Regions from separate parts of the Priestia sp. MDV22-iso46 genome, predicted to be linked through region 3. Evidence: riboswitches for the same ligand, from Rfam matches in the RefSeq annotation. Region 3 holds a riboswitch; each other region holds the start of a gene.
The links. Region 3 has a riboswitch for lysine ahead of lysA (diaminopimelate decarboxylase). Riboswitches for the same ligand answer to the same signal wherever they lie in the genome.

Region 1 (3,285 bases), 190 kb from region 3:
GTTTTGGCCTAAAATAACAACGGCACATAAAATAAAGGCAAAGATAGGGCCAAACGGGAAAAGTTTTGCATGATATGGAAGTTCACTCAAATCATGACCTTGGGCAACAAATGCTCTTCTAAAACGATAGTGGCTGATTGCAATTCCTAACCAAGCAATAAAACCAGACATACCAGAAGCGTTAAGTAACCACGTGTATACCGCACCGTCTCCAAAAAATGAAGCACCAAATGCAAGTGTACCGACAAGTGCCGTTGCGATCAAAGCATTAACCGGAACGCCTCGTTTATTTACTTTTGCTAAGAACCTCGGTGCTTTTCCATCTTTCGCTAAGTTCCACAGCATACGCGTAGAAGCATACATACCTGAGTTACCAGCAGATAAAACGGCTGTTAAAATAACGGCATTGATAGCTGATGCTGCAAACGCCAGACCTGCTCGTTCGAATATTAGAGTAAACGGACTGACCCGCACATCATCACTTGCTAATGAATCCGCTGTGTATGGAATAAGCATCCCAATAACAAAAATAGCTAAAATATAAAATAACAAGATGCGCCAGAAGACTTGTTTAACTGCGCGAGGAACCGTTTTTTCCGGATCTTCACTTTCTCCAGCTGCGACTCCAAGCAACTCTGTTCCTTGGAATGAAAAACCAGCAGCCATAAAAATACCTAAGACAGTAAAGAATCCACCGTGAATGGGTCCATCACCAAGCGTGAAGTTTTTAAAACCTGGTGCTTCATTGTTAAAGATACCAAAAATCATCATAATACCAATAACTAAAAAGATGATAACCGTTACTACTTTAATTAATGAAAACCAAAATTCAGATTCGCCAAATCCTTTTACAGAAAGGTAGTTAAGCCCAAACATAATTAATAAAAACAGGGCACTCCATAAAATAGAAGAAGAGTTTGGGAACCAAAATTTCATAATAAGGGCTCCAGCAGATAATTCAGCTGCAATTGTAATAGCCCAGTTATACCAATAGTTCCAGCCGAGAGCGAAACCAAAGGATGGATCTACAAACCGAGACGCATACGTACTAAACGAACCAGCTTCAGGCATATAAGCTGCGAGCTCCGCCAGGCTGGTCATCAAAAAGTAAACCATGACACCAATAATAGCGTAAGCTAAAAGCGCTCCCCCAGGTCCTGCTGTGTGAATTGCTCCACCACTTGCTAGGAATAAGCCGGTTCCGATGGCTCCTCCTAATGAAATCATCGTTAAGTGGCGAGATTTCAACCCACGTTTTAATTCTTGCTGCTCTTGCATAGATAAATACTCCTTTCGAATGTACGGAAAGAGACGGGATAACATAAAAAAAGCCCGCAGTATATGTGCGCGCTTTTAAATCTGAAAACCGCGTCAACCTTCCGTGAAGATAGCTCTTCACATCACTTGCATGATGTGACAGTTCTGTTCCTGTTCGGAGACAGCCCCAGCTTAAATCAACAGAGAAGTGATCTAAACTTCGGCAATTTTTCCTTTCAAGCAACATCCTCAATGTTCTCTGCATTTCCGTTGCTTTACTATTAAAAACTGCGACCTCTACCTCATCGATTAGGATGAGGGTTTTTTATATTCATTTGACATAAAAGAAGTATATCAAATACTAAAACGATTGTCATTATAAAAAATAGATTCAGAAAATAGAAACATCTTTGAAATCTCTCGAATCTATTTTGTTACATATGGTATAATAAATGTTGTCATAATACTACATAAATATCCGAACGTACCACAGGGGGAGCCGCCGTGCTGAGAGTGAACAAATTGTTCAGACCCTTCGAACCTGTTAGTTAACGCTAGCGTAGGAATGTGGGAATAGTAGCATATATTTGCTTACTCCTGTGTAAACCGTTTGATATGAATGATTCAAAAACAGGAGTGAGAAACGTGAATAAAGCATTACCCTTACAGGCTAAAATTGAAATAGCTATTTTTGCAGCATTAGCACTTCTACTTGATCTTTTGCCTTCCATTAAGATTGCAACGGCTGTGAGTATTTCGTTCTCCATGGTGCCCATTTTTATTATGTGCTTTCGCTGGGGAGTAAAAGGCGGGGCTCTATCTGGTCTATTATGGGGGCTGTTGCAGTTGGCAACAGGAACGGCTTATATTTTAACAGCGCTGCAAACGTTTATTGAATATATTGTGGCTTTTGCTTTTATAGGTTTTGGAGGTGTTTTTTCGCAATCTATTAAAACAAATTTAGCTAACAATAACAGATCAAAAGCTTTTGTTTTGATTGTTTTATCCCTTGTTATCGGCAGCTTCGCACGGTATTTCTGGCACTTTATTGCGGGTATTATTTTCTGGGGATCATACGCGCCAAAGGGCATGTCCGCTCTGTGGTATTCTTTTTCAATGAACGGGATTTCAATGGTAGGGTCACTAATTGCCTGCTTAGTCATTCTTTCACTATTAATTCCATCCGCATCAAGAATGATTGTAACTAAATCACACTCATAATAAAAAAGACTAAATCTACCAAGATTTAGTCTTTTTGTCATTTGTCACCTTTGTTTACACAAAAGTGTGTCAGGTTTGATAACATAGTTAGTGAAATATTCAAAAAACTGTTTTATGATAATCACCATATTCAAACGAGATAAGGGATTGATAGCATGCTACAGAAATGGATCACGAGCATAGGTTTAGATATTGGAACAAGCACAACAAAACTGATTGTAAGCAAGCTGCTAATAGCAAATCAACAAAATCAGTTTACGCTGCCAGGCTGTCAAATTATTGATCGTCGCGTAACGTATGCAAGTTCTATCTATACCACCCCTATGCTAAACGATGTTGAAATCGATGTTCAAAGATTAACGGTACTACTAGAACAAGAGTATAAGAATGCAGGAATCTCCTTAGATCAAGTGGAGGCGGGCGCTGTAATCATTACAGGAGAAACGGCTAGAAAGCAAAATGCAGAAAGTATCGTTCACTATCTAGCCGAACATGCTGGGGGTTTTGTTGTTGCAACAGCCGGCGCTGACTTGGAAGGAATATTAGCAGCAAAAGGATCAGGAGCAATCGAACGTTCTGCTGAAACAAATGCAGTAATTGCCAATATTGATGTAGGAGGAGGCACTGCTAACATCGCTTTATGTCAAAATGGAAAAGTGATAGAAACGTTTACACTGCATGTAGGCGGGAGATTAATTCGACTAAATGAAGACGGTCTTGTTACCTACGTTTCGTCTCATTTAACTGAATTTTTGAAAAATAATTCTTTAACACTGCGAGAAGGTGAAAAAGCAACATTTGAAAAGC
Region 2 (3,285 bases), on a different contig from region 3:
TTGTTAACGCTTACTATATTGATGTTACAGATTTTTTCTTTCTATTATAATATTGCTTGCCACAACTAAGTAAGCGTTTACTTTATACTTTTATTGTAAACAAGTTCACAAAACATTTACACAGGTAAAAGTACCCTTTTAAAAGGTATATTATGGATTTTTTATCTTTACATCTAACTCTTTTTACCATAATAAAGATCCTCTTACATTTTATTAAAAAAATGCGTGAGAGGTTTTTTAGATTTGTATATAATAGTAGTAAAGAAAGAGGGGAAAGCATGAGCAATTTACAAACAGAATCACAGCAAGAACTTGAAGAGACGATGGAAACATCAGAACCTAATGTCACAGCTGAAACAGAGAGAACTCTTGATCACGTTTCATATTTCGGATATAGCCTTTTGCGTGACGTGTTAATTCCAGAGCTTCTTGGAGACGAAACGAATACCATTTCATACTGGGCAGGAAAACACCTTGCACGGAAATACCCATTAAATACAATGGATGAAATCGTCGCTTTTTTTAAAGCAGCTTCCTGGGGAACACTGACGCTTGCAAAAAAAGATAAATATTCACTAGAGCTTGAGTTATCAGGTGATGTGGTCAGCAAAAGATTTCAGCAGGAAACTTGTTCGTTTCATCTTGAGTCAGGATTTGTGGCTGAACAGATTCAGCGGCAAAACAACTGCCTAACAGAAGCCTACTTAACACATAAAGAAAAGAACGGAAAAGTGCTGATTTCCGTGCAGTGGGACCGAAAAGATATTTTACCTACCGAAACACGCGCGGAGCGTTATAAAAAGTAAAAAATACGTATATATAAAAGACGTGGAGATACCACGTCTTTTTTCTCTTCTTTATACTTGCACTGCCTGCTGTTCTTCTAGTTCGAATGCTACGTGAAGCGTCTCAACTGCTTTTACCATATCAGCATGCGGTACAACTGTAGATACTTTAATTTCAGACGTGCTGACCATCTTCACTTCAATTTTCTCTCCTGCCAACACTTCAAACATTTCAGCTGCAACACCTGGGTTTGAAATCATACCTGATCCGACAATCGACACTTTAGCCAGACCGCTTTCATGTTCGATACGCGTATATCCTAAAGTAGATTTATATTCTTTTAAGACAGCAAGAGCAGCTTCTACGTCTACGGTTTTAATAGAAAATGAGATGGATAGACGATTATTAGCCGTTACGTTTTGAATAATAATGTCCACATTTAACTGTTCTTTTGCTAATGCTGTAAAAATAGTAGAAAGAGTTTGCAACTCGTTGTTTAACCCTTCAATTGTCACGCGTGAAATATTATCTTCAAACGCAATTCCTCTTACGACTAAGTTTTGTTCCATTGAAACTTCCTCCTCAACAATCGTTCCATTCTCGTTTTCTAAGCTTGAACGCACTTCTAGCGGTACCTGATAATTTTTTGCAAACTCAACAGCGCGCGGATGCAGCACCCCTGCTCCCAAATTAGCTAATTCTAACATTTCGTCATATGAAATAGAGTGAAGCTTACGGGCATCTTCTACATAGCGCGGATCTGTCGTAAACACTCCTGTTACATCTGTATAAATATCACATTTTGCAGCTTTTAGCGCCGCGGCAAGAGCTACTGCCGTCGTGTCAGAGCCGCCTCGACCTAATGTTGTAATGCTTCCATCTTCTGAACAGCCTTGGAATCCAGCTACTACTACAATTCGTCCGCTATCTAACTGACGTTGAATACGAGTTGTATCAATGTGCTGGATTCGTGCATTGCTATGAACTGCTTCCGTCTGGATGCCAGCTTGCCAACCTGTTAGCGAAGTTGCTTCATACCCTTTGCATTGAAGGGCCATTGTTAACAGGGAAATCGTCACTTGTTCTCCAGTTGTAAGAAGCATATCCATTTCGCGTTTGCTTGGACTGTCCGTAATATCACTTGCTAATTTCACCAGTGCATCTGTGGTTTTGCCCATTGCCGATACAACAACGACTACTTGGTTACCGCGCTCTGCTTCTTGAATAACTCGGTTTGCTACATGTTGAATACGTTCAACAGAACCAACAGATGTTCCACCAAATTTTTGAACGATTAATGCCATAATTTTGTTCATTCCTTTTCAATAAATTTGCATATGCAGGATGATGAGAAGCTAAATTTTTTTACTCAGACAATAAAAAAAGCAATGAGATGAGCTCTCATTGCTTAACGAACGAAAATTATAAAACATAACCGTCCACTGCCGTGAGATAGCTCTCCAAGAATCTACATCTTGACAATCCTACGTTTATTCAACGCAGAACCAGCAATCATTACTATGAGGTAATGTTCACTTCGGCAAATTTCCCTTTCCGCATCATTCATAAGGGCTCATACCCTTCCTGATACGTACTGATTAAATTTGCACCTCTATCTTCACTTCATTTGATGAAGTGTCGTATGAAATTAGTTAATAGCTTATCAAATATTTTCTATTATTTCAAGACTATTTTTGCAATGTTTCATAAATTTTTTCAGCAATGTTTTGAGGAACACCTGAATTTCGAATATCTTCAACCGTTGCTTCTTTCAATTTTTTCACCGAACCAAAATACTTTAACAAAGCTTTTTTACGCTTTTCTCCCACTCCCGGAATGTCGTCCAGAACAGACTGAAAAGCGGACTTAGAGCGCACTTGACGGTGGAAGGTAATCGCAAAGCGGTGAACTTCATCTTGAATTCGCTGAAGCAAATAAAATTCTTGACTATTGCGTTCAAGCGGTATGATTTGAGGAGGCTCGCCAATCATCAGATTCGAAGTTCTGTGCTTATCATCTTTGACAAGACCTGCTGTAGGCACTAAAAGTCCCAATTCATTTTCGAGAACATCCTGCACCGCAGCCAAATGCCCTTTACCTCCATCTACAACAATTAAATCTGGAAGCGGAAGACCTTCTTTTAATGCTCTGGAATACCTTCTGCGAACCACTTCTCTCATGGAACTGTAATCATCTGGTCCCTGCACGGTCTTAATTTTATATTTACGATATTCTTTCTTTTCCGGCTTCCCATCAACAAAAACAATCATCGCAGAAACTGGGTCTGTTCCTTGAATATTTGAATTATCAAATGCTTCAATCCGATAAGGAGCGGCAATTCCAAGCTCTTCTCCTAACCGTTCAACTGCGCCAACCGTGCGTTCTTCATCTCGTTCAATTAAATAGAATTTTTCACCGAGCGCAATTTTTGCATTTTTACACGCAAGTTCTACTAATTCTTTCTTTTTGCCTCGCTTTGGATGCTGAACCTCTACTTCT
Region 3 (3,285 bases):
CGGAATGCGGTTGTAATTGCTAGCCATTGAATAGTTGTAGGCACCTGTAGAGGAAACTGCTAATAAATCTCCTTGATTAACGCGCGGTAAATCGATATCCCAAATAAGCATATCTCCTGATTCACAGCATTTCCCCGCAATCGATACCGTTTCATCTTTTTTATCCGTCACTCTATTAGCCAAGACAGCTTCATGCTTTGCATCATACAAAGCAGGACGAATATTATCGGTCATACCCCCGTCAATTCCCACGTATTTGCGTACACCTGGAATCTCTTTCGTTGAGCCAATTGTATAAAGCGTTGTACCCGCTTCTCCTACGATGCTTCTTCCAGGCTCAATCCAGACTTCCGGAAGGGTATAATTTTGTTCCGTTAACGTACGGCTTAGCTTTTCTGTCAGTGCATCTACATAATACTCAACTGGAAGAGGAGAATCGCTTTCGGTATAACGAATACCAAAACCACCACCTACGTTTAAAACTTTTACTTCAAAGTCCATTTTATCACGAATATTGAATAAGAAATCAGTTAAAATATCAATGGCGCGAGAAAAACCATCTACTTCAAAAATTTGCGAACCAATATGACAATGAATGCCTAAAAGATTATAATAAGGCTTTTCTAATGCAGAACTTACCGCTTTCATGGCTTGGTCATTGGAAAGACCAAATCCAAACTTTGAGTCTTCTTGTCCGGTCATAATATATTCGTGTGTATGGGCTTCAATCCCTGGAGTAACACGGAGAAGAATAGATGCTTTCTGTTTGCGCTCAGCTGCTAAGGCATGCAAAACTTCAAGTTCGGTGAAGTTATCCACAACAAAGCAGCCGATATTCGCATCAAGAGCCATTTCAATTTCTTCAATCGTTTTGTTATTTCCGTGAAAATGAATGCGTTCAGCTGGATATCCCGCTTCAAGAGCTGTAAATAATTCGCCTCCTGAGACCACATCTAATGACATATCAAGCTTCGTTAAAAGATTAGCCATTTCCATACAAAGAAAGGCTTTCCCTGCATAGGCGATTTGATATGAAAATCCACTTCTTTGGAAGGCTGAATGGAAGGTCTTGCATTTCGTCTCAATTAATTCTTGATCGTAGATGTATAGGGGAGTGCCGTATTGTTTTTTCAGTTCGACCGTATCGCACTGTCCAATTTCTAAATGATTGCTGCTGTTAATTTTACTCGTTCCATGTAAGTACATAATCCATATCCCTCCATTTAAATCATTCAACTATAACTTTGATGATCAGTAGAAAAACACAAAAAAGACCCGTGAAGTGATGTTCACGCGTCTTGGTTTCATAATAATAAAGTATTATTACATTCTAGGCATCAACATCTCTTCAATAGCTCTCCACAAACCAAATGGTTTGTGACAGCTCAGCATTTATTCAATACTGAACCAGTATATGAACACAATGGATGTCTATATACTTCGGCACGAAATCCCTTTTACTTATCTTCACAGACTCCATTAGTCTCTAATAAGTGACTCTTGATTTCATGCACCTCTATTCTCAGAGAGGAAAATTATATTTAAATGTAACTCCTATTATATTTCCTTTTCCTCTGTCTAGTCAATGAAAAGTTAAGGCATAGGAATATCAAAAAAAATAAATAAAAAAGCTATAAAGCTTCCAGATAGAATCCAAGCAGCCAGTGCTGTCTTCTGATGAATGATTAAAAGTGAGAACGTGACAACATTGAAGAGAAAAGAACACAGCAGCGACCATCCATAATGATGAGTGATACTGTGATTAACATAAGCAATGAACTCAATCACAGTAAATAAAAGCGCCCACAAAAGAATCCACCACAGCCGGCCGCTTACATGCAACGGCAGCCTTCCTAAAAAAACCGGTATAACAAACGGATAAATAATTAAGGTTATTCCAAGGGAAACCATTAGGTGATCGGGTAGAAAAAGGTGATCAATACCAACAGGGTGAAATACCCATACGCGGTGATGAAACAGCAGCACTTCATAAAGCAAATTCCCCGTGATCCAAAACAACAAAGTAGGATAGTATTCTTGATATCTCCGCCACTTGCCAAATAGTAAACCAAGAATGATGAAAAATAATACAAATGAAGATTGCATACGCTCTCCTTAAAATAATGGTTATTTCTTTTTATTTACATATTATAGTGGTTTTATTCTTTCATTTTTTTATTCAGAAACTATAATAAAAAAGCGGTAAACGCAGTGTTAAATATGCGCGATCACTACTTGTGGTTTGCTTCATCTCACCATAATCTCCGTAAAAGAACTTATTGCGCTTTTGTTTACAATGAAAGGAGCTATACGTCAAATTCAGCAAGACTCAAAAATAAGCTCAAAATAGCTTCACCTAGTATGTGACTTCTTTTTTTGCTATGCTAAAATTGCGTACATAATGGCATAAGAATACTAGAAGAAAGAAAAGGGTGTTTTGGTATGAAAACATACATCGTAGTTGGAGCTGGGATACTTGGAGCTTCTACAGCATATCATTTAGCAAAAGCAGGAGCAGATGTGACATTGATAGATCGCAAGGATGCGGGTCAAGCTACTGATGCAGCAGCAGGAATTGTTTGTCCATGGCTTTCGCAGCGTCGAAATAAAGCATGGTACCGCTTAGCAAAAAGCGGCGCCAAGTACTATCAAACATTAATTCAGCAATTAGAAGAAGATGGAGAAACGGATACGGGATATAAGCGAGTAGGAGCAATTAGCTTACATACTGATGAGCAAAAGCTTAAAAAAATGGAAGAAAGAGCATATAAGCGTCGGGAAAAAGCTCCCGAAATAGGCGAGATTACACGTTTATCCGCTAAAGAAACACAGGCTTTGTTTCCGGTTCTTTCGGAAGAATACAGTTCAGTTCATATTAGTGGAGCCGCTCGCGTTAACGGAAGAGCTCTTCGAAACGCACTTGTGAATGCAGCGAAGAAAAACGGTGCAAAAATAATAGAAGGAAACGCAGAACTACTTTATGAAAATAATCAAGTAACGGGCGTTTCCGTAAATGGACAAACCCTTCTAGCAAGTACAACAATCGTAACAGCAGGAGCGTGGGCAAATCAATTACTAGAGCCTCTTGGAGTGAAATTTTTAGCAAGTTTTCAAAAAGCGCAAATTGTCCACTTGCATCTCCCTGATGTAGATACAAAAGACTGGCCCGTTATGATGCCTCCAAGCGACCAATATATTCTTTCATTTGAACAAGGTCAAATTGTCATTGGAGCAACACATGAAAACGACACGGGTTATGACTTGAGAGTAACTGCTGGGGGGCTT

Region 1: another riboswitch for lysine. It lies ahead of AC4NPH_RS02195 (amino acid permease); the one in region 3 lies ahead of lysA (diaminopimelate decarboxylase).
Region 2: another riboswitch for lysine. It lies ahead of AC4NPH_RS12000 (aspartate kinase); the one in region 3 lies ahead of lysA (diaminopimelate decarboxylase).

What each region holds. Positions count from the first base shown of each region.
Region 1 covers NZ_JBZVWT010000001.1:414,834-418,118, forward strand. The annotation lists gene AC4NPH_RS02195 (amino acid permease) at 1-1,278, opposite strand, end outside; lysine riboswitch at 1,381-1,565, opposite strand; TPP riboswitch at 1,740-1,840, shown strand; gene thiT (energy-coupled thiamine transporter ThiT) at 1,873-2,478, shown strand; gene AC4NPH_RS02205 (ethanolamine ammonia-lyase reactivating factor EutA) at 2,634-3,285, shown strand, end outside.
Region 2 covers NZ_JBZVWT010000002.1:21,570-24,854, reverse strand. The annotation lists gene AC4NPH_RS12005 (YslB family protein) at 279-806, shown strand; gene AC4NPH_RS12000 (aspartate kinase) at 858-2,090, opposite strand; lysine riboswitch at 2,232-2,409, opposite strand; gene uvrC (excinuclease ABC subunit UvrC) at 2,475-3,285, opposite strand, start outside.
Region 3 covers NZ_JBZVWT010000001.1:603,460-606,744, reverse strand. The annotation lists gene lysA (diaminopimelate decarboxylase) at 1-1,206, opposite strand, end outside; lysine riboswitch at 1,345-1,527, opposite strand; gene AC4NPH_RS03160 (CBO0543 family protein) at 1,594-2,106, opposite strand; gene AC4NPH_RS03155 (NAD(P)/FAD-dependent oxidoreductase) at 2,443-3,285, shown strand, end outside.